DNA from 2 places in the Stutzerimonas sp. NM35 genome. Region 1 is predicted to be linked to the other one. Evidence: predicted binding sites of a transcription regulator. Region 1 holds the regulator's gene; the other holds the start of a gene.
The links. Region 1 encodes LexA, which represses DNA repair genes until DNA is damaged. Its sites were predicted from a motif close to CTGTNTNNNNANACAG; they were not measured.
Positions count from the first base shown of each region.

Region 1 (15,467 bases):
GCCGAAGCTGGAAAAGCTCAAGCTCAACGCCATCGAGCAGATGATGTCGTTCGAGACCTCCAAGGCCTTCGTTGCCGGTCAGGCGGGTCCGAACTACCCGGCGCCGGTCGAAGCCATCAAGTCCATTCAGAAAGCAGCCAACTTCGGGCGTGACAAGGCCATCGAAGTCGAGGCCGCCGGCTTCGCCAAGCTGGCCAAGACCTCGGTCGCCGAGAGCCTGGTCGGTCTGTTCCTAAGCGACCAGGAGCTGAAGAAGAAGGCCAAGAACTACGACAAGCAGGCCCGCGAGGTGAAACTGGCTGCCGTACTCGGCGCTGGCATCATGGGTGGCGGCATCGCTTACCAGTCAGCCATCAAGGGTACGCCGATCCTGATGAAGGATATCCGCGAGGAAGGCATCCAGATGGGCCTGGACGAGGCGTCCAAGCTGCTCGGCAAGCGCGTCGAGAAGGGTCGCATGACCCCGGCGAAGATGGCCGAAGCCCTCAATGCGATTCGCCCGACCACCTCCTATGGTGATTTCGGCAACGTCGACATCGTCGTCGAGGCCGTGGTCGAGAACCCCAAGGTCAAGCAGGCGGTACTGGCCGAAGTCGAAGGCCTGGTGCGCGAGGACGCGATCATCGCCTCCAACACCTCCACCATCTCCATCAGCCTGCTGGCCCAGGCGCTCAAGCGTCCGGAAAACTTCTGCGGCATGCACTTCTTCAACCCGGTGCACATGATGCCGCTGGTGGAAGTCATCCGTGGCGAGAAGACCAGTGAAACCGCCATCGCCACCACCGTCGCCTACGCCAAGAAGATGGGCAAGAGCCCGGTCGTGGTCAACGATTGCCCGGGCTTTTTGGTCAACCGCGTGCTGTTCCCGTACTTCGGCGGCTTCGCCCGCGCCATCGCCCACGGTGTCGACTTCGTGCGCGCCGACAAGGTGATGGAGAAGTTCGGCTGGCCCATGGGCCCGGCTTACCTGATGGACGTCGTCGGCATGGATACCGGCCACCACGGCCGTGACGTGATGGCCGAAGGCTTCCCGGATCGCATGAAGGACGATGGCAGAACCGCAATCGATGTCATGTACGAGGCCAACCGCCTGGGCCAGAAGAACGGCAAGGGCTTCTACGTCTATGAAGTGGACAAGAAGGGCAAGCCGAAGAAGGTCGTCGACCCGCAATCCTACGAGCTGCTCAAGCCGATCGTCAGCGAGACCCGCGAGCTGTCCGACGAGGACATCATCAACTACATGATGATCCCGCTGTGCCTGGAAACCGTTCGCTGCCTGGAAGACAAGATCGTCGAGACCGCCGCCGAAGCCGACATGGGCCTGATCTATGGCATCGGTTTCCCTCCCTTCCGTGGGGGTGCACTGCGCTACATCGATTCGATCGGTGTCGCCGAGTTCGTGGCGCTGGCCAACAAGTACGCCGACCTGGGCCCGCTGTACCACCCGACTGCGAAGCTGCGTGAAATGGCTGCCAACGGCCAGCGCTTCTACGGTTAATCGAGCGAGAGTGAAGATATGAGCCTTAATCCGAGAGACGTCGTCATTGTCGACTTCGGCCGTACCCCGATGGGTCGTTCCAAGGGCGGCATGCACCGCAACACCCGCGCCGAGACCATGTCTGCGCAACTGATCGACGGTGTGCTCGCGCGCAACCCGAAGATCGATCCGGCAGAAGTGGAAGATGTGATCTGGGGCTGCGTCAACCAGACCCTGGAGCAGGGCTGGAACATCGCCCGCATGGCTTCGCTGCTGACCCGCATTCCCCACACCAGCGCGGCACAGACCGTCAGCCGCCTGTGCGGTTCTTCGATGAGCGCGCTGCACACCGCCGCCCAGGCGATCATGACCGGCAACGGTGACGTGTTCGTCATCGGTGGTGTCGAGCACATGGGCCACGTCAGCATGATGCATGGCGTCGATCCGAACCCGCAGCTGTCGCTGCACGCCGCCAAGGCGTCCGGCATGATGGGCCTGACCGCCGAAATGCTCGGCAAGATGCACGGCATCACCCGCGAGCAGCAGGACGCCTTCGGTGAGCGCTCGCACCGCCTGGCGCACAAGGCGACCGTCGAAGGCCTGTTCAAGGATGAAATCATCCCGATGCAGGGTCACGACGAGAACGGCTTCCTCAAGGTCTTCGACTACGACGAAACCATTCGCCCGGAAACCACCCTGGAAAGCCTGGCCACCCTCAAGCCTGCGTTCAACCCCAAGGGCGGCACCGTGACGGCGGGTACGTCCTCGCAGATCACCGACGGCGCGTCCTGCATGATCGTGATGAGCGCTCAGCGGGCCAAGGACCTGGGCATCGAGCCGTTGGCGGTGATCCGTTCCATGGCGCTGGCCGGGGTCGATCCGGCGATCATGGGCTACGGTCCGGTGCCGGCTACGCAGAAGGCGCTCAAGCGCGCCGGCCTGACCATGGACGACATCAGCCACGTCGAACTGAACGAGGCCTTCGCTGCGCAGGCGCTGCCGGTGCTCAAGGATCTCAAGCTGCTCGACAAGATGGACGAGAAGGTCAACCTGCATGGCGGCGCCATCGCACTGGGCCATCCGTTCGGTTGCTCCGGAGCGCGTATCTCCGGCACGCTGCTGAACGTCATGAAGCAGAATGGCGGTACCCTTGGCGTGTCCACGATGTGTATCGGGCTGGGACAAGGTATCACCACGGTGTTCGAACGCGTCTAACAGGTGTTGAAAAACTGGCTGCGTTGGCAATACTGCGTTGAAAACAGGCTCGAGCTGCTCATTTAGATCACTAAACTCCGCGCTCTCGCCTGTTCTCGCCTTGTCTTGCCTGCCTCGCCTACGTTTTTCAACTGGCTGCTAAGCTGTTCGAGCACGGAAGGAAGCCGGGGCCTTGTGCCCCGGTTTTCATTTCAGGACCGTCATTATTTTGCAGAGGCAGCCGAAATGCAGATCACCCCAGGGCGTTACCGTCATTACAAGGGACCCGAGTACCGGGTATTCGCGGTGGCCCAGCATTCCGAAACGGAAGAGTTCATGGTGTTCTACCAGGCGTTGTACGGGGATTTCGGGCTCTGGGTCCGGCCGCTGTCGATGTTCACCGAAACGGTCGAGGTCGATGGCGAAACGCTGCCTCGCTTCGCATTGATCGAGGAAGAATCCAGCCTCTTTGGCGGCTGAACCTGCCGACGGGCTTGGTCCTTGCGCTTGACCTTGGCTCGCTCGCCACTATATATAGCGGTGCTTTTGGGGCAGAGCGAAGGCGCTGTGACCCGATCCGGCTTGATGCAAGACCCGCTGGACAGCCATGCTGACTGCGGATGAAGAACTATTTTCGGGCATGGAGTGTCCTGTGCGGCGGATGAAACGCCGCTTCGCACCTTTCCGACAGTGCAGTTTTTTCGCACTGCGGAGCAAATCTTCTCAGTTCACCTCTCGATTCAGGAACTCTCCTCTCCATGGGTAAATCGCTGGTCATCGTGGAATCACCGGCCAAGGCCAAGACCATCAACAAGTATCTGGGCAGCCAGTACGTGGTGAAATCGAGTATCGGCCACATCCGCGACCTTCCCACCAGCGGTTCCGCTTCCCGCGAGCCGGTCAAGCGTGGCAAGGCTGCGGTCGCCGAAGCGCCTGCGCTGTCGCCCAAGGAAAAGGCCAAGCGCCAGCTCTTCACCCGCATGGGTGTCGATCCGGAGCACGGCTGGAAAGCCAAATACGAAATCCTGCCCGGCAAGGAAAAGGTGATCGAGGAACTGCGCCGTCTGGCCAAGGAAGCCGACACCATTTATCTCGCGACCGACTTGGATAGAGAGGGGGAGGCGATCGCCTGGCACCTGCGCGAATCCATTGGCGGTGACGACAGCCGCTTCAAGCGCGTGGTATTCAACGAGATCACCAAGAAGGCGATCCAGGAGGCCTTCTCCAAGCCAGGCGAGCTGGATATCAACCGTGTCAATGCGCAACAGGCGCGGCGCTTCCTCGACCGTGTGGTGGGCTACATGGTTTCGCCGCTACTGTGGTCGAAGATTGCCCGGGGCTTGTCAGCGGGTCGCGTGCAGTCGGTGGCGGTGAAGCTGGTGGTCGAGCGTGAGCGCGAGATCCGCGCCTTCGTTCCGGAAGAGTACTGGGAAGTCCACGCCGACCTCGCCACGGCTGACAAGGCCAAGGTTCGCTTCGAGGTCGCGCGGGAAAATGGCCAGGCGTTCAAGCCGCTGAATGAAGGCCATGCCATGGCCGCACTGGAGCAGCTGCAGGGCGCGAGCTACAGCGTCAGCAAGCGCGAAGACAAGCCGACCAGCAGCAAGCCGTCCGCGCCCTTCATCACGTCGACCCTGCAGCAGGCAGCGAGCAACCGCCTCGGCTTCGGCGTGAAGAAAACCATGATGATGGCGCAACGTCTGTATGAAGCCGGCTACATCACCTACATGCGTACCGACTCCACCAACCTGTCGGCGGATGCCATCGATATGGTGCGCGGCTTCATCCAGGACGAGTTCGGCGACAAGTATCTGCCGGAGAAGCCCAGCGTTTATTCCAGCAAGGAGGGCGCCCAGGAAGCGCACGAAGCGATCCGCCCCTCCGATGTCAACCTGCGTCCGACCCAGCTGTCTGGCATGGAGCGCGATGCCGAGCGTCTGTATGAGCTGATCTGGCGCCAGTTCGTTGCCTGCCAGATGCCGCCAGCACAGTATCTGTCCACCAGCGTCACGGTGGTGGCAGGCAATTTCGAGCTGCGCGCCAAGGGCCGTATTCTCAAGTTCGACGGTTACACCAAGGTCATGCCGCAGCAGAGCAAGGGCGGCGAAGACGATGTGCTGCCGGAGATGAACAAGGGCGATGCCATGGCGCTGCTCAAGCTCGACCCGAGCCAGCATTTCACCAAACCGCCGGCGCGTTTCTCGGAAGCGAGCCTGGTCAAGGAAATGGAAAAGCGCGGCATCGGTCGTCCATCCACCTATGCGGCGATCATTTCCACCATCCAGGATCGCGGCTACGTGTCGCTGCACAACCGTCGTTTCTACTCCGAGAAGATGGGCGACATCGTCACCGAGCGCCTTTCGGAGAGTTTCAACAACCTGATGGACTACGGCTTTACCGCCGGCATGGAAGAACACCTCGACGACGTCGCCCAGGGCGAACGCGAGTGGAAGGCCGTGCTGGACGAGTTCTACGGTGACTTCCGCAAGAAGCTGGAAATCGCCGAAGCCGGCGAAAATGGCATGCGCGCCAACCAGCCGACCCTGACCGATATCCCGTGCAAGGTCTGTGGCCGACCGATGATGATCCGCACCGCCTCCACTGGCGTGTTCCTCGGCTGCTCCGGCTACAGCCTGCCGCCGAAGGAGCGCTGCAAATCCACGGTCAACCTGATTCCGGGCGACGAGATCGCCGCCGACGACGAGGGCGAGTCCGAATCGCGGGTGTTGCTGGGCAAGCGCCGCTGCTCGATCTGCAGCACCGCCATGGATGCCTATCTGCTGGACGAGACGCACAAGTTGCATATCTGCGGCAACAACCCGGATTGCACCGGCTACGAGATCGAAGAGGGGCAATACCGCATCAAGGGCTACGAAGGTCCGAGCCTGGAATGCGACAAGTGCGGCAGCGAAATGCAACTCAAGACCGGTCGTTTCGGCAAGTTCTTCGGCTGCACCAATGCCGAATGCAAGAACACCCGCAAGCTGCTCAAGAGCGGCGAGGCGGCGCCGCCGAAGATGGACGCGGTGAAGATGCCCGAGCTCAAGTGCGAGAAGGTCGATGACACCTACGTGCTGCGCGACGGCGCGTCCGGGCTGTTCCTGGCTGCCAGTCAGTTCCCGAAGAACCGCGAGACCCGCGCACCGCTGGTGCTGGAGCTGATCCCGCACAAAGATGAGATCGATCCGAAGTATCACTTCCTGCTGGATGCGCCGAAGAAGGATCCGGAAGGCCGGCCAGCGGTCATCCGCTACAGCCGCAAGACCAAGGAGCAGTACGTGCAGACCGAGGTGAACGGCAAGCCGACGGGCTGGAAAGCCTTCTTCGACGGCGGCAAGTGGAAGGTCGAGGACAAGAGCGCAAAATAGCTTCAAGCCGATAACGGCGCTTGAGGCTGGAGGCTGGAGGGACGCTGGCTACAGCCTCGGAACTTTTCTTGAAATGAGGCTGCCGCCCATGGCACATGAGCGCTACACCCGAACCAATCAGAAGCTCTACTTCGCCGGGCTGGCGCTGAACAACTGGCGGCGGGCCGAGGAGCAGGGCGGCGTCGGTGCGCAAGGTCCCGTGCAGGCCGAGCGCGAGGCTTGCCTGTTCCATCTCTATGGGGCGTTGCTGGGGCTCTGTCACGAGATTGCCGGCTACTACCGTCTGCCGGGCGCCAATGCGGCGCGGGTGGAGCTGCTGCTCACCCGCTCGCCGCAGGATTCGTCACCGAGTCCCGAGCTTGCCGAACTCATGGAGCTCGCCGGGCAGCCGCAGAGCTGGCTGGCGCAGTTGCTGGCTGCCCATGCGGCGCTGTTCGAGCCGCCTCGTGCGCCGGCCAAGGCCAAGACCGATCCCAGTCTGCCCTTGATCGAGGCGGTCGGTGTGGACGATGAGGTGGCGCCGCTGTCGGCTGATGAGGTGGCGACCTGGCGACAGCAACTGAAGGAGCTGACCCTGCGCTACCGCGAATCCCTCACGGAGTGGTGAAACGCGGCTCAGGCCTTCTTCCCAGCCCAGAGCACCAGCACGATGCCACCGAGTATCGCAAGGCCGGTAATCACCAGCCGGCCAGTCAATGCCTCACCCAGTAGCAGGCTTCCCGCGAGGACGGTCAGCAGTGGCACGCTGAGCTGGATGCTGGCGGCCTGGGTTGCCGCCAGGCGCGGTAGCACTGCATACCAGAGGGCATAGCCGATGCCCGACGTCAGACCGCCGGAAAGCAGCGCATAGATCACCCCGGCGCGATCCCATTCCAGGCCAGGCAACGCCAGCAGGCACAGTACCGCCGCTATCGGCAGCGCGCGGATGAAGTTGCCGGCGGTTGCCGCCAGCGGATCGCGGGTGCCACGCCCCAGCAGCGAATAGGCGCCCCAGGCGACCCCGGACAGAATCATCAGCAGCGCGGCGCCCATCGCCGGCGCGCTGGCGTCGGGCAGCAACAAGCCAATCAGGCCAGCCAGCGCCAGGGCTGAGCCCAGGGTCTGCATGGGTGAGAGCCACTCGCCCTTGAACAGTCCCCAGGCGATCATGCTCAGCTGCACCGCAGCGAACAGCATGAGCGCACCGGCGCCCGCATCGAGCTTCACATAGGCGTAGGAAAAGGCAGCCGCGTACAGGAACAGTGTCACTGCGCCCGACCAACTGCCTGCCGGGGCACCAGTCCCCTGGCGCAAGCGAAGCAGCAACCACAGCACCAGCGCGCCAGCCAGCAGGCGCAGCGCGGTGAAACTTGCCGGATCGATGTCCGTATCGCGCAGCGCAACGCGGCAGAGCAGCGAGTTGCCAGCGAAAGCGAGCATGGCCAAGGCGGTGAGTAGCAGGGTTCTGGTGGTCACGCGGGCAAGTTCCCTTTGTCGAAGATCGCCCGGCTGAAGGTCGGGTCTGTTGTCATGTTTGCCCATGCTATGCGCGATCAGGCTGCAGCGCATCCCCCGACGAAGCTGAGCCTTCCCGGCTCGTTCGACAGGGCGATCGCGCTATGGCGTCATTCTGCGATGGTCGTTCGATAAAAGCGCTGGAGGCTGGACGAAAAAAAACGCCATGTGCGCTCGAACCTGGATCGCTTGTCGTTCAGCCTCCAGCTTTCCAGCGCTGTTTTCGGCTTTTTGAGCGCATAGCGCGATTGCCCTGGCTCGTTCGACCAGAGGGCTGCCGGCTGGCTGGTCGGCTGCTACAATGCGCGCCTTTCACGGGGAGCAGACTCATGCCAACGTCTTTTCTGGAAATCGTCGAGCTACCCGACGGCAGCATAGTGCTGCGTCGTGCGGAGGACGAAGGGGTGCTGGTCACGCTGGATTTCTCCGACGACGCGAAGGTGTTTCTGCAAGGGCAGCACGTCGAAATCGCCAAGGCGATGTTCAGCGTAGGTGTGCAAATGGCCGGGCAGATGGCGGAAGGAGAGTTCGTGCAGGAAGAGGTTGCGCACGTACTGCATTGATTGCCGTGGCGCGAGCGTGATTGCTGGAAGGACGGATTCTGCGGGGGAAAGGCACATCCATGTGCCGCGCGTTTCAGTTGCCCAAGCGTATGTTCAGGCTTTGCGTGCGCCCAAGCTCGGCGGCGGCGCGCAGTCTCAGTCGGCTGGCCCGGTCGATGCGAGGGAACCAGGTGATCACCGTATGGCTGCAGCCTGACATCAATGCCTTGCAGGCCAGTTCCAGCGTGTCCTGGGTCTCGCGGGCCGGCAGCAGCAGGATGCGGTCGCGATTGAGGCTGCTTTCCCGCAGCCAGCTCTGGGAGAGCGAGGTCGGTGGTGCGATCAGTGTCAGCCAGCGGGTATCCGCCGCTTCGCTGAGTTCACGCAAAATGGGCGCGAGCAACAGGCGGCAATGGCCGTCGCTGCCGCTCAGGGTCATTTCGCTGAGACGCTCCTCAGCAGTCTGTGTCGGGACGCGCGTGATGTTCGCGAAAGGCGTCAGGCTGTGAGCGATGAGCCCTTCGAACAGGGAAAGCTGTGGTGGTTTACTGGCGGTGGTTTGGTACTGCATGGACCTCTCCTTAGCGGCGAATGACGCCGACGCTCAAGCCTTCGATAACCAGTTCCTGTTGTTCCAGATCGACTTCGATAGGGGCGAACTCGGGATTTTCCGCCAGCAGCCAGACCTTCTTCCCCTCGCGCTTGAAGCGCTTTACCGTCACTTCATCGTCGATGCGGGCCACGACGATCTGCCCGTTGCGTGCTTCACGGGCAGTGTGGACGGCGAGCAGATCGCCATCGAAAATGCCGACATCCTTCATGCTCATGCCATGTACCCGCAGCAGATAATCGGCAGGGGGATGGAAGAACGTGGGGTTGATCTGGCAGGACTCTTCTATATGTTGCTGGGCCAGGATGGGTGCCCCGGCGGCGACACGGCCAATGATCGGCAGGCCGCTTTCATCGGCGGCGGGTTCGAAGCCGGGAATACGTATCCCGCGCGATGCGCCGGGCGTCATTTCGATAGCACCTTTGTTTCTCAGCGCTTTCAGATGCTCCTCGGCGGCGTTGGGGGATTTGAAACCCAGTTCCTGAGCGATCTCCGCACGCGTCGGCGGGTAGCCGTTTTCTTCCAGGCAGCGCTTGATGAAGGCAAGGATTTCCGACTGGCGAGGGGTCAGCTTGATCATGGCGGTCTCTGTTCTTTTATACAGTGACTGGGATTATATACAGTGTCGGTGGCTTGGCAATCGTTGTTTCGATCATCGGCGGCAAGCCCCGGGCGAGAGCCTGTTGCGTATGATGGGCAGATGGTCGCGGTTGACTTGTTCTCGCGTGAAACGTAAGTTTCAAACACGTGTTTGTCGTTTTGGAGGGGGCATGGCGCAGTCGGAAACAGTGGAGCGGATTCTTGATGCAGCGGAACAGCTGTTTGCGGAAAAGGGCTTCGCCGAGACTTCGCTTCGCCTGATCACCAGCAAGGCTGGAGTCAATCTGGCGGCGGTCAACTATCACTTCGGCTCCAAGAAGGCGCTTATCCAGGCGGTCTTCTCCCGTTTTCTCGGCCCTTTCTGTGTCAGCCTCGAACGTGAGTTGGACAGGCGCGAAGCACAGTCAGACCGCAAGGAAAGCCTCGAAGAGCTGCTGGAAATCCTCGTTGAGCAGGCGCTGGCGGTGAAGCCGCGCAGCGGCGACGATCTGTCGATCTTCATGCGTCTGCTGGGCCTGTCGTTCAGCCAGAGCCAGGGCCACCTGCGCCGCTATCTGGATGATATGTACGGCAAGGTGTTCCGGCGCTATATGCTGCGGGTGCATGAAGCGGCGCCTTCGATACCGCCGATCGAACTCTTCTGGCGTGTGCATTTCATGCTGGGTGCGGCGGCCTTCAGCATGTCCGGCATCAAGGCGTTGCGCGCCATCGCCGAAAACGATTTCGGGGCGAGGACTTCCATCGAACAGGTCATGCGGATGATGGTGCCGTTCCTGGCAGCGGGTATGCGTGCCGACTCGGGCGTGGACGATTCGACTCTGGCCCAGGCGCATCCCATTGTGCGGCGCAATGCCCTGGCGATGACGCCCAAGGGGTGAATCTCGCCAGCGCTTTCAACAGCCTGTCCGGATGCGCGATCACGGATTGACCGGTAAGCTAGCGGCCATGTCCGATCTCGATCTGCTGCATATCTCCATCGCCGACCAGATGCTCTACGGCTTCAGCGCCGGCAGGCTGCGCGTCCGCTTGCCCGTATCCACTGCGTTGAATGGCGCGGGTGAACCCAACGGTTCCGGTTGCACGCCGCGCGGTCGTCACCAGGTACGTGCGCGGATTGGTGACGGCCTGCCTGTTGGCGCCGTGCTGCGCGGGCGGCGCTGGACCGGTGAGGTCTGGAGCCCCGAGCTGCATGCGCAATTTCCGGGCCGCGACTGGATCCTGACCCGCATTCTCTGGCTCAGTGGCTGCGAACCCGGCTACAACCGTCTGGGCGCGGTCGATACCTTTCGTCGCTACATCTATCTGCATGGCACGCCCGATACGGAGCCCATGGGCGTACCGCTTTCCCATGGCTGCATCAGGCTGCGCAATGCCGACCTGCTCGATCTTTTCCCCCTGGTGCCGGCGGGCTGCGCGGTACAGATAGGGGAAGAAGCCTGCCCGAGCTGGTCAGGCGCCACACTCAATTAAGGATCTGCTCACTATCATGCAAGGCTCATTGATGCTGGACATCGCCGGCACCTGGCTGACTGCCGAGGATCGCCACCTGCTGCGTCAGCCGGAAGTCGGCGGGCTGATTCTGTTCGCGCGCAATATCGAGCACCCGCGCCAGGTGCGTGAGCTGTGCCGGGCGATTCGCGCGATACGCCCCGGGCTGTTGCTGGCGGTCGATCAGGAGGGCGGTCGGGTTCAGCGGCTGCGGCGCGATTTCGTCCGTTTGCCGGCAATGCGCGAGTTCGCCCGGCGTGCCGATGCGCTGCAGCTGGCTGAAAGCTGTGGCTGGGTGATGGCCACCGAAGTGCGGGCAGTGGGGCTGGACTTCAGTTTTGCACCGGTGCTGGACCTGGATCATCAGCGCAGCGCCGTGGTCGGCACGCGGGCATTCGAAGGTGATCCGCTGCGCGCTGCGGACCTCGCGGCTGCCTTTATGAAGGGCATGCGCGAGGCGGGAATGGCCAGCACGGGCAAGCACTTTCCGGGGCACGGCTGGGCAGAGGCCGATTCTCATGTGGCGATCCCGGTGGACGAGCGCAGCCTGGATCAGCTACGTGCGGTCGATCTGATCCCGTTCCAGCGTTTGAGTGGTCAGCTCGATGCCGTCATGCCGGCCCACGTCATCTATCCGAGCGTCGATGCGCAACCGGCGGGTTTTTCGCGGCGCTGGCTGCAGGACATCCTGCGCGGCGAACTGGGGTTTGGCGGCGTCATCTTCAGCGACGACCTGTCCATGGCCGGCGCCCATGTGGCGGGCGATGCGGGCGAACGCATTCGGGTGGCGCTCTCGGCGGGTTGCGACATGGGCCTGGTGTGCAATGACCGGGCCGCAGCCGAGCTGGCGCTGGTCGCCGTGCAGCAGTTGAAGATGACGCCTTCGGCGAGTCTGGGCAAGATGCGTGGCCGCTTCGATGTCGCCCCCGAATACAAACAGAATCCTCGCTGGCGTGCGTCCGTAGCTGCGCTGAAAGCGGCAGAACTGATCGACTGAGAAGGAAGGCTCCATGACTGTCCATGCCTTCATCGGCGGTACCGGCCTGACCGAGTTGAGCGGCTTCGTCCTGCAGCAAAGGCTGGTCATGCAGACGCCTTACGGGGCGCCATCAGCAGAGATCATGCGGGGCGAATATGCCGGGCGCGAGGTGCTGTTCCTCGCCCGTCACGGCCATCCGCACCGGATACCCCCGCACCAGGTCAACTATCGCGCCAACCTCTGGGCGCTGAAGCAGGCCGGTGCGCAGGCGATAGTCGCGGTGAATGCGGTAGGCGGCATTCACCCGGCCATGGGCACCGGCCATCTATGCGTGGCGCACCAGATCATCGATTACACCCATGGCCGCGAGCAGACCTTCTTCGAGGGCGATATCGAGCAGGTTACCCATGTCGATTTCAGCTACCCCTATGACGAAGCGCTGCGCCAGCGCCTGATTGCCGGCCTGATGGCTGAGGGCTATCCGTTCAGCAGCCATGGTGTCTATGGCTGTACCCAGGGCCCACGGCTGGAAACGGTGGCCGAGATCGCGCGAATGGAGCGCGACGGCTGCGATATCGTGGGCATGACCGGCATGCCGGAAGCTGTGCTGGCACGTGAGCTGGAGCTGCCCTATGCGTGTCTGGCGCTGGTGGTCAATCCGGCGGCGGGCAAAAGTACCGGGATCATCACCATGGCCGAGATCGAAGCCGCCCTGGTCGAGGGCATAGTCAAGGTGCGAGCGGTACTGGCACGTGTATTGGCCGAATGAAGGCCTGTCGGCAAGGTGTAACGCGGGTGTGCGAAATTCGTGTGCCAAGCCGTTGCAGACAGTTTGACGCTTGTTACACTTGGCCGTCCTTTGGAGTACCGGAATGCTTTGCCAGGAACGCACGATAAAAATACTTAGAACGATGGCGTTGCTTAGCCTTCTGACCGGCCTGTCGGGTTGTTCGACCTGGCTGGGCAGCAATTTCGATGACCCGCAGGTTCAGCTGGCCAAGGTCGAGATCATCAAGGCGCGTTTGCTGGAACAGCAGTTCTTGCTGCGTTTTCGCATCGACAACCCCAACGATCACAGCCTGCCTGTGCGTGGCCTGCGCTATAACGTTCATCTCAATGACATCCAGTTGGCCAGTGGCGAATCCAGCGGCTGGCTGACCGTGCCGGCGAACAGCTTCGACTATTACGAGGTTCCGGTGCACACCAACCTCTGGCGACATATGAAGTACATCGTGCGCCTGCTGGAAAAGCCGGATCGGCCCATTGCCTACCGGCTGGACGGTGACTTGAAGCTTGGCATGTGGGGTGGACGCAGGGTGCATATTTCCCGCAATGGCGAGATAATTCCCGGCACCCTCATTCCGGAGTAGCGACTCGATGAATCACGAACCTCATGTGCATGGCCCCGACTGTGATCACGACCACGACCATCACCACGGGCATGTTCATGGTCCGCACTGCAACCACAGCCATGATCCGGTACGCAATCCGTTGAAGGATGTCGGTCGCAACGATCCCTGCCCATGCGGCAGCCAGAAGAAATTCAAGAAGTGCCACGGAGCCTGAGTCGCTGATGACGCCGTTCGCTGCAGTACTGCTCATCGGCGCTCTGCTGATCGCCGCATTGGCCGGCTATGCGCTGTATCTGTGGCGCAGGGTCTGGCGTAACGAGCGACAGCAGGCGGCGCAGCAGGCTCGACAGCATGCCGAGCTTGCGGCTGACCTGCGGATTCTGGCCAGCAGTCTGCTCGACGAGCAGCTACCCCTGATCGAGGGGGCCATTCGCATCAAGGTGTTGCTCGACAACTACGACGCGAAACTGAGTCAGGACCCACATTGCGAGGTATTCCAGGCGTTGTACGAGGCGACCGCGCAGGTGCCGACCCACGCGGCCTGGAAGGCCCTGGACAAGGCCGAGCGTCGCCGTCACGAGGCCCATTTCAGCGCCCTTGAATTGCAGCACAAGGCAGCCGCACGCCGTTCGGCACGCTGGCTGCTGGACGAGGCGCTGACGCCGGCTACCGCCTGATTCCGTCGCATCACACCTTTGCTTCTATCCTGAATACTGTCCCTGTTGCGCTCAGCTCAAAGGAGCCGTCGATGTCACTGCGTCCGCCATTTAATCTGGTTCGCCTGATTCTCGGCGCCACCGTCGCCGCCGTCAGCCTGATGGGCTGTCAGGCCTATCTGGACAGCCGCTACAGCGACAGCCTGCCGCCGAAGCAGGGCGTGCAGCCGCTGACCGGGCTGGCAGAGCGTGTCAGCATTCGGCGCAACGCCCTGGGCATGCCGCTGATCGAAACCAGCACCTTCCACGATGCATTGTTCGGCCTGGGCTACATCCACGCCACCGACCGCCTGAGCCAGATGGTCAGCCTGCGGCTGATGGCGCAGGGGCGACTGGCCGAGATGGCTGGGCCGGGTGTGCTGGAAATCGACCGCTTCATGCGCGCCGTCAACCTGCGCAAGAGTGCCGAGGTGCTCTATCGTGAAAGCTCGCCACGGATGAAGCGCTTCTTCGAGGTCTATGCGCGTGGCGTCAACGCCTACCTGTACAGGCACCGCGACAAGCTGCCGATGGACCTGGCCGCTGCCGATTACACGCCCGAATACTGGAAGCCCGAGGATTCGGTGCTGGTGTTCTGCCTGCTGAACTTCGGCCTGTCGGTGAATCTGCAGGAGGAAATCGCCGCCCTGGTGCTGGCGCAGCGCGTCGGCAGCGACAAGCTCGCCTGGCTGTTGCCAACCTATCCCGACGAGCCGCTGCCCTTCGAGGAGGCGGCGAAGCTCGAAGGCTTGCAACTGAGCGGACAGATTCCCGGCCTGGCCGCGCTCGACCGCGCAGCCGCGCAGGTCGCCGAGCTGAATATGCTCAGTGTGGCGGCGTCCAACAACTGGGCCATTGCCGGCAGCCGCACGCGCAGCGGCAAGCCGCTGATGGCCAACGATACCCATCTGCCGCTGTCGATGCCGTCGTACTGGAATTTCGTGCAGATCCGCTCGCCGAAATTCCAGGCGGCGGGGGTGACGGTCGCGGGTGTTCCGGCGGTGGTGGCAGGCTTCAACGGCAAGCTTGGCTGGGGCATGACCATGGTCATGGGCGACAACCAGGACCTGTTCCTGGAAAAGATCCGCCGTGAGAGCGGGCGTCTGCAGTATCTGGCCGATGGCAAGTGGGTCGCGGCACGCGAGCGCCACGAGACGTTCATCGTCAAGGGCCAGCGGCCCATTCGCGAGACGATCTACGAGACGCGCAACGGTCCGCTGCTCAACAGCGTGCTGGGCGAGCGCAAGCATCCGTTGCAGCCTCTGCAACTGAGCAGCGGCTATGGCCTGGCGCTGAAGACCACTCAGTTCGAGGCGGACAAATCGCTCGATGCCTTCTTCGATCTCACGCGGGCAAAAAATGTCGATGAGGCTTTCGAGGCCAGCCGGGACATCCGCGCCATGGCGCTGAACATGGTATTTGCCGACGAGCAGGGCATCGGCTGGCAGGTCAGCGGGCGTTATCCCAACCGCCGTGGCGGCCTGGGGTTGCTGCCTTCGCCGGGCTGGGACGGGCTTTACGACTGGGACGGTTTCGCCGATCCCATGTTGCATCCCTATGATCAGGACCCGGCCCAGGGCTGGCTTGGCACCGCCAACCATCGCACGGTGCCGCGCGGCTACGGCATGCAACTGTCCAACTCCTGGCACTATCCCGAACGCGCCGAGC
Region 1 covers NZ_CM137728.1:843,777-859,243, forward strand. The annotation lists gene fadB (fatty acid oxidation complex subunit alpha FadB) at 1-1,498, shown strand, start outside; gene fadA (acetyl-CoA C-acyltransferase FadA) at 1,517-2,692, shown strand; gene ACYCFC_RS04065 (DUF1653 domain-containing protein) at 2,918-3,151, shown strand; gene topA (type I DNA topoisomerase) at 3,430-6,039, shown strand; gene ACYCFC_RS04075 (DUF6586 family protein) at 6,128-6,646, shown strand; gene ACYCFC_RS04080 (DMT family transporter) at 6,655-7,494, opposite strand; gene ACYCFC_RS04085 (hypothetical protein) at 7,863-8,096, shown strand; gene sulA (SOS-induced cell division inhibitor SulA) at 8,170-8,646, opposite strand; gene lexA (transcriptional repressor LexA) at 8,657-9,265, opposite strand; gene ACYCFC_RS04100 (TetR/AcrR family transcriptional regulator) at 9,456-10,163, shown strand; gene ACYCFC_RS04105 (L,D-transpeptidase family protein) at 10,231-10,755, shown strand; gene nagZ (beta-N-acetylhexosaminidase) at 10,772-11,770, shown strand; gene ACYCFC_RS04115 (S-methyl-5'-thioinosine phosphorylase) at 11,784-12,521, shown strand; gene ACYCFC_RS04120 (LEA/WHy family protein) at 12,625-13,122, shown strand; gene ACYCFC_RS04125 (SEC-C metal-binding domain-containing protein) at 13,130-13,318, shown strand; gene ACYCFC_RS04130 (DUF2489 domain-containing protein) at 13,326-13,781, shown strand; gene ACYCFC_RS04135 (penicillin acylase family protein) at 13,853-15,467, shown strand, end outside.

Region 2 (15,467 bases), 590 kb from region 1:
GATGCTGGATACCGCCGATCAGCGCCATATGAGCGCCGAGGATGTCTACAAGGCGCTGATGGAGGCGGGCGAAGATGTCGGCCTGGCCACTGTCTATCGTGTGCTCACGCAATTCGAGGCGGCAGGGCTGGTTGTCCGCCACAACTTCGATGGCGGTCATGCGGTATTCGAACTCGCCGACGGCGGTCACCACGATCATATGGTCTGCGTCGATAGTGGCGAGGTCATCGAGTTTTTCGACCATGAGATCGAAATGTTGCAGAAAGAGATCGTCACACGCCATGGCTACGAGCTGGTAGACCACAATCTGGTGCTCTACGTACGCAAGAAGCCCGAATAGTCACGGGAATATCAGAAAGGCGACCTGCGGGTCGCCTTTCTGGTGCGCGCTCGGTCATGCCTGGGCTGAATCGATCATCTGACGCGCATGCGCCAGCGCCTGTTCGGTCAGGTCGACACCGCCGAGCATTCGTGCGATCTCTTCGATGCGTTCGTCCTCCTGCAGAGTCGCGACCGCCGTATGGGTTTCATCCTGCCCGCGTGCCTTGTGCACGAACAGGTGATTATGCCCCTGTGCGGCCACCTGGGGCAGGTGGGTGACGGTCAATACCTGCCCCTGTTCGCCAATGCGCCGCAGTAGCTGGCCAACCACTTCGGCGGTCGGGCCACCGATGCCCACGTCGACTTCGTCGAATACCAGGGTCGGTACGCGCGAGGTCTGTGCGGTAATCACCTGAATCGCGAGGCTGATGCGCGACAGCTCGCCGCCGGAGGCGACCTTCGCCAGAGGGCGCAGTGGCTGGCCGGGGTTGGCGCTGACCAGAAACTCCACCTGTTCCAGGCCGAAGGGCATGTAGTCGCCTTCGGCGGCGGGCTTGAGTTGCACGCTGAATCTGCCGCCCGGCATGCCCAGGCGCTGGATTTCGCTTTCGACCGAGGCGGCGAGTGTCTCGGCTGCATTTCGGCGAGTCCTGCTCAGTTCGGACGCTTTTTCCTCATAGTGGCGACCGTAGGCGGCCAATTCTTCGCCCAGGCGTGCAAGGGCCTCGTCATCGGCGTTGAGGCTTTCAAGCTCCTCAAGCAGGCGCTGCTGCAGCAGCGGCAGTTCGGCAGGCTGTATGCGGTGTTTGCGGGCCAGGGTGTAGATGGCGTCCAGTCGTTCTTCCAGCGTTTGCTGGCGCTCGGGGTCGGCATCGAAGTGATCGACGAAGCGATTCAACTCGCCCATGGCCTCCTCGACCTGAATCTGTGCGCTGGCCAGCAGGTTCACCGCTTCGGCCAGTGCGCCGGGCTGATTCTGGAAAGCGGAAAGCCGCTGCAGGCTGCCGGTCAGTGCCGACAGTACGTTGCCGGCATCGCTCTCGCTGCACATGTCCATGACCTGGCGGCAGGCGCCGAGCAGCTGTTCGGCGTTGGCCAGGTTACGGTGTTCGTGCTCCAGTTGTTCCTGTTCGTTCTCGCCGAGTGCCAGATTCTCCAGTTCTTCCAGCTGGTAGCTGAGCAACTGGTGACGTGCGCGCTGTTCGTCGCTGCTGTTGCTCAGTCGCTCCAGTGTCTGTCGGGTCTGGCGCCAGCGTTGCGCGGCCAGCTGCACCTGGCGTGCCAGCTCCTGACTGCCGCTGTACTCGTCGAGCAGGCGCCGATGGGTATCGGTCTTGAGCAGGGACTGGTGTTCGTGCTGGTTGTGGATATCGATCAGCAGCTCACCCAGCGCCTTGAGATCGCCCTGGGGACAGGGCGTGCCGTTGATGTAGCCGCGTGAGCGACCCTCGGCCGTAATGACGCGGCGCAGAATGCACGGCCCGTCGTTGTCCAGGTCGCGCTCGGCGAGCCAGGCGCGGGCATCGGGAATGTCGTCCAGGTCGAAGCTGGCGAGAATATCGGCCTTGTCCGCGCCGATGCGCACCGCGCTGCTGTCGGCGCGATCCCCCAGGGCGAGCCCGAGGGCGTCGAGCATGATTGATTTGCCGGCGCCGGTTTCGCCGCTGATCACGCTCATGCCGCGCTGCAGTTCGAGATCGAGGTGTTCGACGATGGCGAAATTGTGAACGGACAGATGAACCAGCATGTCAGGGCTCCGAAAGCTGTGGCTGGCTATTTATACAGTAGTTTTTCGGGCGGCTACAAGTGGTAAAAAAGCGGCGGCAAGCTGCAAGCCGCAAGCTTCAAGTAAAAGCGGCCTGAAGCCGGAAGCCTGAGGCTGGAAGAGGAAAGCTTGACGGGCTTTGAGCGCCGGCCCGCACACTGATTCGCTGCAGCTGTAGGTCGGGTCACGCTTCATCGACCCGACGAGCGGAACCTCGGTGAATGTAAAAGCGACATCCACCCTACGCTGGCTTGCAGCTTGCAGCTTGCAGCTTGCAGCTTGCAGCTTGCAGCTGCTGTCCTCCCCTTGAACCACGATTTCGCGCCCCCATATAGCCGCACAAGCGCGGACCTGACAGTCCGCTGAAGACTTGATGAGGAGGACCGCATGGCCGACGAGCAGAACCTGGACAACCAGACCCTTGAAGAAAATGAAGACCTGCACGCCGAGGCGAGTGAGGATCTGGCTGGGCGCGTAGCCTCTCTGGAAGAACAGCTGGCCGCTGCGCAGGATCAGTCCTTGAGGGTTGCTGCCGAGCTGCAGAACATCCGTCGCCGTGCCGAGCAGGATGTCGAGAAGGCGCACAAGTTCGCCCTGGAAAAGTTCGCCGGTGACCTGCTGGCGGTGGCTGATAGCCTGGAGCGTGGCCTTGAGTTGTCTAGCCCTGACGATGAAGCCGTCAAGGCTGTGCGCGAAGGACTCGAACTGACGCTCAAGCTTCTGCTCGATACGTTGGCGCGCCATCAACTGGCACAGCTCGATCCCCAGGGTGAGCCCTTCAATCCCGAGCATCATCAGGCCATGGCGATGGAGGAAAGCACCCACGCCGAGCCGGGCAGCGTGCTCAAGGTGTTCCAGAAGGGTTACCTGCTCAACGGTCGTCTGCTGCGCCCCGCGATGGTGGTGGTCAGCAAGGCGCCTGCGCAGACTCCGCCTTCGATCGACGAGAAGGCTTGAATTCTCACGGCTGACCCCCATCTGGTAGCCAAGCGTTTTTGTGTTACCCGCAGCCGGTAAACAGGCGCGGATTTCATCCAAGATTTTCGGAGATAGACAAATGGGCAAAATTATCGGTATCGACCTGGGGACTACCAACTCCTGCGTCTCCATTCTGGAAAACGGCAAGGCCAAGGTCATCGAGAACGCCGAAGGCGGTCGCACCACGCCGTCGATCATTGCGTACGCCAATGATGGCGAAATTCTGGTTGGCCAGTCGGCCAAGCGTCAGGCAGTGACCAACCCCCACAACACCCTCTACGCGGTGAAGCGACTGATCGGTCGTCGTTTCGAAGAAGAGGTCGTGCAGAAAGACATCCAGATGGTCCCCTACAAGATCGTCAAGGCCGACAACGCCGATGCCTGGGTGGAAGTGAACGGCCAGAAGATGGCGCCGCCGCAGATTTCCGCGGAAATTCTCAAGAAGATGAAGAAGACCGCCGAAGACTACCTCGGCGAGCCGGTCACCGAAGCGGTCATCACCGTGCCGGCCTACTTCAACGACAGCCAGCGCCAGGCCACCAAGGATGCCGGTCGCATTGCAGGGCTCGACGTCAAGCGCATCATCAACGAGCCGACCGCGGCTGCGCTGGCCTATGGCATGGACAAGGCCAAGGGTGACCACACCGTGATCGTCTATGACCTGGGTGGCGGTACCTTCGACGTGTCGGTGATCGAGATTGCCGAAGTCGACGGCGAGCACCAGTTCGAAGTATTGGCCACCAATGGCGATACCTTCCTGGGTGGTGAGGACTTCGACATCCGCCTGATCGACTACCTCGTCGACGAATTCAAGAAAGAAACCGGCATGAACCTCAAAGGCGACCCGCTGGCCATGCAGCGCCTGAAAGAAGCCGCCGAGAAGGCCAAGATCGAGCTGTCGTCCAGCCAGCAGACCGACGTCAACCTGCCGTACATCACCGCCGATGCCACCGGTCCCAAGCACCTGAACGTGAAGATCTCCCGTGCCAAACTGGAAGCGCTGGTGGAAGACCTGGTGCAGCGTACTCTCGAACCGTGCCGCATCGCCCTGAAGGACGCCGGTATCGACACCGGCAAGATCGATGATGTGATCCTGGTCGGTGGTCAGACCCGCATGCCGCTGGTGCAGCAGAAGGTTGCCGAGTTCTTCGGCAAGGAAGCACGCAAGGACGTCAACCCGGATGAAGCCGTGGCCATGGGTGCTGCGATCCAGGGCGCGGTACTGGCCGGTGACGTCAAGGACGTGCTGCTGCTCGACGTTTCTCCGCTGACTCTGGGCATTGAAACCATGGGTGGCGTGATGACCGCGCTGATCGAGAAGAACACCACCATCCCGACCAAGAAGTCCCAGGTGTTCTCCACCGCCGACGATAACCAGAGCGCCGTGACCATTCACGTGCTGCAGGGTGAGCGCAAGCAGGCCAGCGGCAACAAGTCGCTGGGTCGTTTCGATCTGGCCGAGATTCCGCCAGCGCCGCGTGGCATGCCGCAGATCGAGGTCACCTTCGATATCGATGCCAACGGCATCCTGCATGTCTCGGCAAAAGACAAGGCCACCGGCAAGCATCAGTCCATCGTGATCAAGGCCAACTCCGGTCTGTCCGAGGAGGAGATCGAACAGATGGTGCGCGACGCCGAGGCCAACGCCGAGGAAGACCGCAAGTTCGAAGAGCTGGCCGGCGCCCGTAACCAGGGCGACCAGCTGGTCCATGCCACGCGCAAGATGCTGACCGAGGCAGGCGACAAGGCCAGCGAGGACGACAAGACCGCTATCGAAAAGGCCATTGGCGAGCTGGAAGTAGCCATCAAGGGCGACGACAAGGCCGAGATCGAAGCCAAGATCGCGGCAGTATCCCAGGCGTCCACGCCGTTGGCGCAGAAGATGTATGCCGAACAGCCCCAGGGTGGTGAAGGCCAGCCGGCTGATGACGGCGCGCAGCCGGGCGACGACGTGGTCGATGCGGAGTTCGAAGAGGTCAAGGACAACAAGTAATCCGCCACTTGTGACCCACATGGAAGGGCGCGCAGCCTGTCGCTGTCAGTGCGGGCTGCCTTTCCTTCCGGTCTGCCGCGACGCGTTCGCGACAGGCGTGACCGCTGCGCGGGGGCTTGCTCCCGCGTCGGCGTGTCTGGAGGGTATGAATTTGAAGGTTCAGGAAATTTATGGCCAAACGTGATTATTACGAAGTGCTGGGCGTCGAGCGTGGCGCCAGCGAGGCGGAGCTGAAAAAGGCTTACCGCCGCCTCGCCATGAAGCATCATCCCGATCGCAACCCGGATGACAAGGCGGCTGAGGAAGCCTTCAAGGAGGCCAACGAGGCTTACGAAGTGCTCTCCGATGCCAGCAAGCGGCAGGCGTACGACCAGTATGGCCACGCCGGCGTCGACCCGCAGATGGGGGCTGGCGCGGGCGCGGCGTATGGCAACGCTAATTTCTCCGATATCTTCGGCGACGTATTCAGCGATTTCTTTACCGGCGCGCGCGGTAGCTCACGCGGTGGCGCTCAGCGCGGCAGCGATCTGCGTTACACGCTGGAGCTGGATCTGGAAGAGGCCGTGCGTGGTACGACGGTGACCATTCGCGTGCCGACGCTTGCCGAATGCAAGACCTGCGATGGCTCGGGCGCGAAGAAAGGCACCAGCCCCGTTACCTGTACCACCTGCGGTGGCATCGGCCAGGTACGTATGCAGCAGGGCTTCTTTTCGGTGCAGCAAACCTGCCCGCGCTGCCATGGCAGCGGCAAGATGATCTCCGATCCCTGTGGCAGCTGCCATGGCCAGGGTCGTGTGGAAGAGCAGAAGACGCTCTCGGTCAAGGTGCCGGCAGGCGTCGACACCGGCGACCGCATTCGCCTGACCGGCGAAGGCGAGGCCGGAACCCAGGGTGGTCCGGCGGGCGACCTGTACGTGGTGGTCAACGTGCGTGAGCACGCGATCTTCCAGCGCGACGGCAAGCATCTGTATTGCGAAGTGCCGATCAGCTTCGCCGACGCGGCGCTGGGTGGCGAGCTGGAAGTGCCGACCCTGGATGGACGGGTCAAGCTGAAGATTCCCGAGGGCACCCAGACCGGCAAGCAGTTCCGTCTGCGCGGCAAGGGCGTGGCGCCGGTGCGTGGTGGTGCGGCAGGCGACCTGCTGTGCCGGGTGGCGGTGGAAACGCCGGTCAACCTGAGCAAGCGCCAGCGCGAGATGCTTGAAGAGTTTCGCGGCACCCTGCAGGGCGACACCTCCCACTCACCCAAGGCCAGCGGTTGGTTCGAGGGTGTGAAGCGCTTTTTCGGTGATGTTTGAAAGAAGCTTTAAGCAGCAAGCTTCAAGCCGCAAGAGGGTGTTGCGCTTGGCTTGCAGCTTGAGGCTTGCAGCTTGGAGCTGACTTTATATGCGACGTATTGCAGTGATGGGCGCCGCTGGGCGCATGGGCAAGATTCTGATCGAAGCGGTGCAGCAGAGTGCTGGCGCCGCCGGGCTGACCGCCGCAGTGGATCGCCCGGACAGTACGCTGGTCGGTGCCGATGCTGGCGAACTGGCCGGCATCGGTCGTCTCGGTGTGCCGCTGTCCGGCGATCTCGCCAGGGCCGTGGATGAGTTCGATGTGCTGATCGATTTCACTCATCCCTCGGTGACGCTGAAGAATCTGGATGTCTGTCGTCGCGCAGGCAAGGCAATGGTGATCGGCACCACCGGTTTTTCGGTTGAAGAGAAAGAGCGTCTCGCCACCGCAGCGAAGGACATCCCCATCGTTTTCGCGGCCAATTACAGTGTCGGCGTCAATCTCTGCCTGAAGCTGCTGGATACAGCCGCCAGGGTGCTGGGCGACGAGGTGGATATCGAGATCATCGAAGCGCACCACAGGCACAAGGTCGATGCGCCGTCCGGTACCGCGCTACGCATGGGCGAGGTAGTTGCCGAAGCCCTGGGGCGCGATCTGCAGAAGGTTGCGGTCTATGGGCGTGAAGGCCAGACCGGTGCGCGTGAGCGCGACACCATCGGCTTCGCCACGGTGCGTGCCGGTGATGTGGTGGGTGACCACACCGTGCTGTTCGCCGCCGATGGCGAGCGGGTGGAAATTACGCACAAGGCTTCGAGTCGTATGACCTTCGCCAAGGGGGCGGTGCGCGCGGCGCTCTGGCTGGATGAGAAGCCAGCCGGGTTGTACGACATCCAGGATGTGCTGGGTTTGCGCTGAGTTCGCCGCTGCACTGCAATTCGGGTGGATTTCGGCTGGACCGCAAAAGGGGTTTTCTGTAAGCTTCCCGCTTTAGTGTGTCCACTAAAAGTTGCGCAGAATGACTCCAATAAAAAGCGGGATGACCTTCACACGTCATCCCGCTTTTTTACAATCTGCGCCTGCTCCAGCCTTGATCTTTGGGAGGTCTCTTGACTAAGCCAGCTCCTACGCCAGCCATTCTGGCCCTTGCCGATGGCAGCATCTTTCGCGGCGAATCCATCGGTGCCGACGGCCAGACAATCGGCGAGGTGGTGTTCAACACCGCCATGACCGGCTATCAGGAAATCCTTACCGACCCGTCCTATGCCAAGCAGATCGTCACGCTTACCTATCCGCACATCGGTAATACCGGCACCACGCCGGAAGATGCCGAGTCCTGGAAAGTCTGGGCGGCCGGTCTGGTCATCCGCGACCTGCCGCTGCTGGCCAGCAACTGGCGCAACAAGCAGCCGCTGGATGCCTATCTGAAGGAAAACGGCACCGTCGCCATCGCCGGTATCGATACCCGTCGCCTGACCCGCATTCTGCGTGAGAAGGGTGCGCAGAATGGTTGCATCCTGGCTGGAACTGATGTGACCGAAGAGAAGGCGCTGGAGCTGGCGCGCAGCTTCCCCGGCCTCAAGGGCATGGACCTGGCCAAGGAAGTCAGCGTCAAGGAACGCTACGAATGGCGTTCCAGCCTCTGGAGCCTGGAAACCGACAGCCATCCGGAGATTCCGGCCAGTGAGCTGCCGTACCACGTGGTCGCCTACGACTATGGCGTCAAGTACAACATCCTGCGCATGCTGGTCGCGCGTGGCTGCCGGGTTACCGTGCTGCCGGCGCAGACGCCGGCCAGCGAGGCGCTGGCGCTGAATCCGGACGGCATCTTCCTGGCCAACGGCCCGGGCGATCCCGAGCCGTGCGATTACGCGATCCGGGCGATCCAGGAAGTGCTGGAGACCGATATCCCCGTCTTCGGCATCTGCCTCGGTCATCAGCTGCTGGCGCTGGCGTCCGGTGCGACCACGGTGAAGATGTCCAGCGGCCATCACGGCGCCAACCATCCGGTGCAGGATCTGGAAACCGGCGTAGTGATGATCACCAGCCAGAACCACGGCTTCTGCGCCGATGAGACGACTCTGCCGGCCAATCTGCGTGCCACTCATAAGTCGCTGTTCGATGGCACCCTGCAGGGTATCGAGCGTACCGACAAGATGGCCTTTGGTTTCCAGGGGCACCCGGAAGCGAGCCCTGGTCCTTGCGACGTCGCGCCGCTGTTCGACCGCTTCATCTCCGCCATGGCGGCCCGTCGCTGATCGCTGAAATCAGGAATTCGAGAGTTACTCCATGCCAAAACGTACAGATATCAAAAGCATCCTGATCCTCGGCGCCGGCCCCATCGTCATCGGCCAGGCCTGCGAGTTCGACTACTCCGGCGCCCAGGCCTGCAAGGCCCTGCGTGAGGAAGGCTTCCGTGTCATCCTGGTGAACTCCAACCCGGCCACCATCATGACCGACCCGGCCATGGCCGACGCCACCTACATCGAACCGATCAAATGGGCCACCGTGGCCAAGATCATCGAGAAAGAGCGTCCTGACGCGCTGCTGCCGACCATGGGCGGCCAGACCGCGCTGAACTGCGCGCTGGACCTGGAAAAGCACGGCGTGCTGGAGAAGTTCGGCGTCGAGATGATCGGCGCCAATGCCGATACCATCGACAAGGCCGAGGACCGCTCGCGCTTCGACAAGGCGATGAAGGATATCGGCCTGGCCTGCCCGGTTTCGGGCATCGCCCACAGCATGGAGGAAGCCTACGGCGTGCTCGACAAGGTCGGCTTCCCCTGCATCATCCGGCCTTCCTTCACCATGGGCGGCACCGGTGGCGGCATCGCCTACAACCGTGAAGAGTTCGAGGAAATCTGCACCCGCGGTCTGGACCTGTCGCCGACCAAGGAGCTGCTGATCGACGAATCGCTGATCGGCTGGAAGGAATACGAGATGGAGGTGGTCCGCGACAAGAAGGACAACTGCATCATCGTCTGCTCCATCGAGAACTTCGACCCGATGGGCGTGCACACCGGCGACTCCATCACCGTCGCCCCGGCGCAGACCCTGACCGACAAGGAATACCAGATCATGCGCAACGCCTCGCTGGCGGTGCTGCGTGAGATCGGCGTGGAAACCGGCGGCTCCAACGTGCAGTTCGGCATCTGTCCGAACACTGGGCGCATGGTGGTGATCGAGATGAACCCGCGTGTGTCGCGCTCCTCGGCGCTGGCCTCCAAGGCCACCGGTTTCCCGATTGCCAAGATCGCCGCCAAGCTGGCCGTGGGCTACACCCTCGACGAGCTGTCCAACGACATCACCGGCGGTCGCACCCCGGCGTCCTTCGAGCCGGCCATCGACTATGTGGTCACCAAGATCCCGCGTTTCGCCTTCGAGAAATTCCCCAAGGCCGACGCCCGTCTGACCACCCAGATGAAGTCGGTCGGTGAAGTCATGGCCATCGGTCGGACCTTCCAGGAGTCGATGCAGAAGGCCCTGCGCGGCCTGGAAGTCGGCGCCACCGGGTTCGATCCCAAGCTGAACCTGGAGTCCGCCGAGGCCGAAAGCACACTGACCCGCGAGCTGACCGTGCCCGGTGCCGACCGTATCTGGTACGTCGCCGATGCCTTCCGTGCCGGCAAGAGCATCGAGGATATCTTTGCCCTGACCAAGATCGATCCCTGGTTCCTGGTGCAGATCGAGGATCTGGTCAAGGAGGAGGAGCAGGTCAAGACCCTCGGCCTGTCCAGCATCGATCGCGATCTGATGTTCAGGCTCAAGCGCAAGGGTTTCTCCGATGCGCGCCTGGCCAAGCTGCTCGGCGTCACCGAGAAGAACCTGCGCAGCCATCGCCACAAACTCAAGGTGCTGCCGGTCTACAAGCGCGTCGACACCTGTGCCGCCGAGTTCGCCACCGACACCGCCTACATGTATTCGACCTACGAGGAAGAGTGCGAGGCCAATGCGTCGAGCCGCGACAAGATCATGATCCTCGGTGGCGGGCCGAACCGTATCGGCCAGGGTATCGAGTTCGACTACTGCTGCGTACACGCGGCGCTGGCCATGCGTGAAGACGGTTACGAGACCATCATGGTCAACTGCAACCCGGAAACCGTCTCCACCGACTACGACACTTCCGATCGTCTGTATTTCGAGCCGGTGACCCTGGAAGACGTGCTGGAAATCGTCCGTGTCGAGCAGCCCAAGGGCGTGATCGTGCAGTACGGCGGCCAGACCCCGCTGAAGATCTGCCGCGCCCTGGAGGAGGCCGGCGTGCCGATCATCGGCACCAGCCCGGACGCTATCGACCGTGCCGAAGACCGCGAACGCTTCCAGCAGATGGTCCAGCGCCTGAACCTGCGCCAGCCGCAGAACGCCACCGCGCGTAGCGAGGAAGAAGCCATCGCCGCGTCCAAGGCCATCGGCTATCCGCTGGTGGTGCGTCCGTCCTACGTATTGGGCGGTCGGGCGATGGAAATCGTCTATGAGGAAGACGAGCTCAAGCGCTACATGCGCGAAGCGGTAAAGGTCTCGAACGATAGTCCGGTGCTGCTCGACCACTTCCTCAACTGCGCCATTGAGGTGGACGTGGATGCGGTGTGCGACGGCGAGATCGTGGTGATCGGAGCGATCATGCAACACATCGAGCAGGCCGGCGTTCACTCTGGTGACTCCGCCTGTTCGCTGCCGGCCTATTCGCTGCCTGCGCACATTCAGGACGAGATTCGCGAGCAGGTGCGCAAGATGGCCCTGGAGCTCGACGTGATCGGCCTGATGAACGTGCAGATGGCCGTGCAGGGCGAGGATATCTACGTGCTGGAGGTGAATCCGCGTGCATCGCGCACCGTGCCGTTCGTCTCCAAGTGCATCGGCGAGTCGCTGGCCAAGGTCGCGGCGCGCGTCATGGCGGGCAAGACACTGACCGAAATCGGCTTCACCCAGGAAATCATTCCGCCGTTCTTCAGCGTCAAGGAAGCGGTGTTCCCCTTCGCCAAGTTCCCCGGTGTCGACACCATCCTCGGCCCGGAAATGAAATCCACCGGCGAAGTGATGGGCGTCGGCGACAGCTTCGCCGAAGCCTTCGCCAAGGCTCAGCTGGGCGCCAGTGAAATCCTGCCGACCTCCGGTTGCGCCTTCATCAGCGTGCGCGAGGACGACAAGCCCTACGTCGAGCAGGTTGCCCGCGATCTGGTCGATCTCGGCTTCGAGGTCGTTGCCACCGCCGGTACCGCGCGTATCATCGAGGCGGCTGGCTTGCCGGTACGTCGCGTGAACAAGGTGACCGAAGGTCGTCCGCATGTGGTCGACATGATCAAGAACGACGAAGTCACCCTGATCATCAATACCACCGAGGGGCGCCAGTCCATCGCGGACTCCTACTCCATTCGTCGCAACGCTCTGCAGCACAAGATCTGCATCACCACCACCATTGCCGGTGGCCAGGCGATCTGTGAGGCGCTCAAGTTCGGTCCCGAGAAGACCGTGCGCCGTCTGCAGGATCTCCATGCAGGAATCGAGGCATGACCAAATATCCCATGACCGTCCAGGGTGCGCGCGCCCTGGAAGAAGAACATCAGCACCTGACCAAGGTGCTGCGTCCCAAGCTGAGCCATGACATCGGCGTGGCGCGTGAACTCGGTGACCTCAAGGAGAACGCCGAATACCACGCCGCCCGCGAGCAGCAGGGCATGGTCGAGGCGCGGATTCGCGATATCGAAGGCCGTCTGCAGAACGCGCAGATCATCGACGTCACGGCGATTGCGCACACGGGCAAGGTGATCTTCGGCACGACGGTCGAGATCGCCAATGTCGAGACCGACGAGCGCGTGACCTACCAGATCGTGGGTGAGGACGAGGCGGAGATCAAGCTGGGCAAGATTTCGGTGAGTTCACCCATTGCGCGTGCGCTGATCGGCAAGCTGGAAGGCGATGTTGCCGTGGTCAAGACGCCCAGCGGGCTGGTCGAATTCGAGATCGTCGAGGTTCGCCATCTCTGAGTCGCAGCCCATGCGCGCAGGTGTCATCAGCTGGCAGCTGGCCCAGACATTCTGGGTCGGTGGCCTCTGGCTGTTGCAGTTCGTGATGTTGCCGGCGCTGGACAAGATCGGCCTGGCACCGTTGCTGGTGGCAGAAATCGCCGGCACCCTGAGGCCGCTGCTGGTGGGTTTCGCTGCTTTCTGTGCCGTGCTGCAGGCCGTCGTGCTGATGCAGGCGGCAGGGTTTCGCAGTCTATGGCGGGATGTGCGCGGGCAGTTGCTGTTGACGGTTTTGCTGCTGGCCGCCAGCTTTTTCGCCGCTGGGACGCCATGGCTCGAATCGGCTCGCTGGTCGCTGTTCAGCTATCTGATCATGGGGCTGTGCGGGTTGATGCTGGTATTGCAGGAGCCGCCGCGCGCGACGGGCTCCGCTGAGTTTCCCCCAGCCTGATGCTCAGGCTGGTCGGGTCAGGCCTGATAGCGGTGCACGTTGGACAGTTGCTTGTTGACCTTGGGGTTCTTGCGATACACCAGCACCATCTTGCCGATGGATTGCACCAGTTCGCAGCGTCCGATCTGGCATAGTTCGTCGATCAGAGCGCGGCGATCATCGCGTTCGGTGATGCGTAGCTGTACCTTGATCAGCTCATGATCGCTCAGTGCGCGCTCCAGTTCGGCCTGCACACCTTCGGTCAGGCCGTTTTCGGATACGATCAGTACCGGCTTCAGATGATGGCCGATGGATTTGTAGTGTTTCTTCTGCTCGTTGGTGAGCGGCATAATTCGACCCTTGCGTCAGAACCCTGAAAAACGTCCGCTAGTGTAACCGAGAGGTTCCGGGCCGCACAGATGAGGTAACAGCTTGGCACGCTCCAAGACCAGCTCGCGCTGGCTGAAAGAACATTTCGACGATCCCTACGTGAAGATGGCGCAGCGCGACGGCTATCGCTCGCGCGCCAGCTACAAGCTGCTGGAGATCCAGGAGAAGGACCGCATTCTGCGTCCCGGCATGACCGTGATCGATCTGGGCGCGGCGCCGGGCGGCTGGTCGCAGGTGACCAGCCGTCTGATCGGGGACAAGGGGCGGCTGATTGCCTCCGACATCCTGCCTATGGACAGCATTGCCGATGTCACCTTTATCCAGGGTGATTTCACCGAAGACGAAGTATTCGCGCAGATTCTTGATGCGGTAGGTGATAAGCAGGTCGACCTTGTAGTTTCCGATATGGCCCCCAATATGAGTGGGGTGAAGGTGGCCGATCAGGCCCGTGCGATGTTTCTCTGCGAGCTGGCGCTTGATCTGGCCATGCGCGTACTGCGTCCAGGGGGAGATTTCCTGATCAAGATCTTTCAGGGCGATGGCTTCGATGCCTATCTGAAGGACATACGGCAGAATTTCGACAAGGTGCAGATGCGCAAGCCGTTGTCGTCCAGGGACCGTTCTCGTGAGCAGTACCTGCTGGCGCGAGGTTTTCGCGGCGATCCGGCGCAGACGGACTAATATGTTTCATATGGGGTTACAGAGCGACCTGCGTGTTTGGGCGGGTTGTGTAGTAAGTTAGCCAGAGCAGCCAACAGGCGCCGTCAAGCGGGCCAACGACAGCGGGTCTGTTCCAGAGGGTAATGAATTTGAATGACATGGCAAAAAACCTGATTCTGTGGTTGATCATCGCTGCCGTCCTGGTGACCGTGATGAACAACTTTTCCAGCCCGACCGAGCCGCAGACGCTCAACTATTCGCAATTCCTTGAACAGGTCAGGGAAGGTCGTGTCGAGCGCGTAACCGTCGACGGCTACGTGATCATCGGCAAGCGCAGCGATGGCGAAAGCTTCAAGACGATCCGCCCGGCAATCCAGGACAATGGCCTGATCGGTGACCTGATCAACAACAATGTCCTGATCGAAGGCAAACAGCCCGAGCAGCAGAGCATCTGGACCCAGTTGCTGGTGGCCAGCTTCCCGATCCTGGTGATCATCGCGGTGTTCATGTTCTTCATGCGCCAGATGCAGGGTGGCGCAGGCGGCAAGGGCGGGCCGATGAGTTTCGGCAAGTCCAAGGCACGCCTGTTGTCCGAAGATCAGGTCAAGACCACTTTTGCCGATGTCGCTGGCTGCGACGAAGCAAAGGAAGAGGTGACCGAGCTGGTCGAATTCCTGCGTGACCCTGGCAAGTTCCAGCGTCTCGGCGGTCGGATTCCGCGCGGTGTGCTGATGGTCGGTTCGCCGGGGACCGGCAAGACGCTGCTGGCCAAAGCGGTGGCGGGCGAGGCCAAGGTGCCGTTCTTCACCATCTCCGGTTCGGACTTCGTCGAGATGTTCGTCGGGGTCGGCGCCAGCCGTGTGCGTGACATGTTCGAGCAGGCCAAGAAGCACGCTCCCTGCATCATCTTCATCGACGAGATCGATGCCGTCGGTCGCCATCGTGGCGCCGGTCTGGGTGGCGGTCACGACGAGCGCGAGCAGACCCTCAACCAGTTGCTGGTGGAGATGGATGGTTTCGAAATGAACGATGGCATCATCGTCATCGCCGCCACCAACCGTCCCGATGTGCTTGACCCGGCACTGCTGCGTCCGGGGCGCTTCGATCGCCAGGTGGTGGTTGGCCTGCCGGATATCCGCGGTCGTGAGCAGATTCTCAATGTGCACATGCGCAAGGTGCCGCTGGGTGACAGCGTAGAGCCGGCGCTGATTGCGCGCGGTACGCCGGGCTTCTCCGGTGCCGATCTGGCCAACCTGGTCAACGAGGCTTCCCTTTTTGCGGCGCGTGCCGGCAAGCGCGTGGTGGAGATGAAGGAGTTCGAGCTGGCCAAGGACAAGATCATGATGGGCGCCGAGCGCAAATCCATGGTCATGTCCGAAAAGGAGCGGCTGAATACCGCCTATCACGAAGCGGGCCACGCCATCGTCGGTCGTCTCGTGCCCGAGCATGATCCGGTCTACAAGGTTTCCATCATTCCGCGTGGCAGGGCGCTGGGTGTGACCATGTTCCTTCCCGAGGAAGACCGTTACAGCCTGTCCAAGCGTGCCCTGATCAGCCAGATCTGCTCGCTGTTCGGTGGCCGTATCGCCGAAGAGATGACCCTGGGCTTTGATGGTGTCACCACCGGCGCTTCCAACGACATCATGCGTGCGACCCAGCTGGCGCGGAACATGGTGACCAAGTGGGGTCTGT
Region 2 covers NZ_CM137728.1:250,285-265,751, forward strand. The annotation lists gene fur (ferric iron uptake transcriptional regulator) at 1-340, shown strand, start outside; gene recN (DNA repair protein RecN) at 395-2,068, opposite strand; gene grpE (nucleotide exchange factor GrpE) at 2,474-3,043, shown strand; gene dnaK (molecular chaperone DnaK) at 3,144-5,057, shown strand; gene dnaJ (molecular chaperone DnaJ) at 5,228-6,355, shown strand; gene dapB (4-hydroxy-tetrahydrodipicolinate reductase) at 6,444-7,250, shown strand; gene carA (glutamine-hydrolyzing carbamoyl-phosphate synthase small subunit) at 7,442-8,590, shown strand; gene carB (carbamoyl-phosphate synthase large subunit) at 8,622-11,843, shown strand; gene greA (transcription elongation factor GreA) at 11,840-12,316, shown strand; gene ACYCFC_RS01160 (DUF4149 domain-containing protein) at 12,327-12,746, shown strand; gene ACYCFC_RS01165 (YhbY family RNA-binding protein) at 12,764-13,075, opposite strand; gene rlmE (23S rRNA (uridine(2552)-2'-O)-methyltransferase RlmE) at 13,158-13,796, shown strand; gene ftsH (ATP-dependent zinc metalloprotease FtsH) at 13,934-15,467, shown strand, end outside.
Region 2: recN (DNA repair protein RecN) is a predicted target of LexA. The motif match lies at 2,091-2,106, and genes of this name have one in related genera.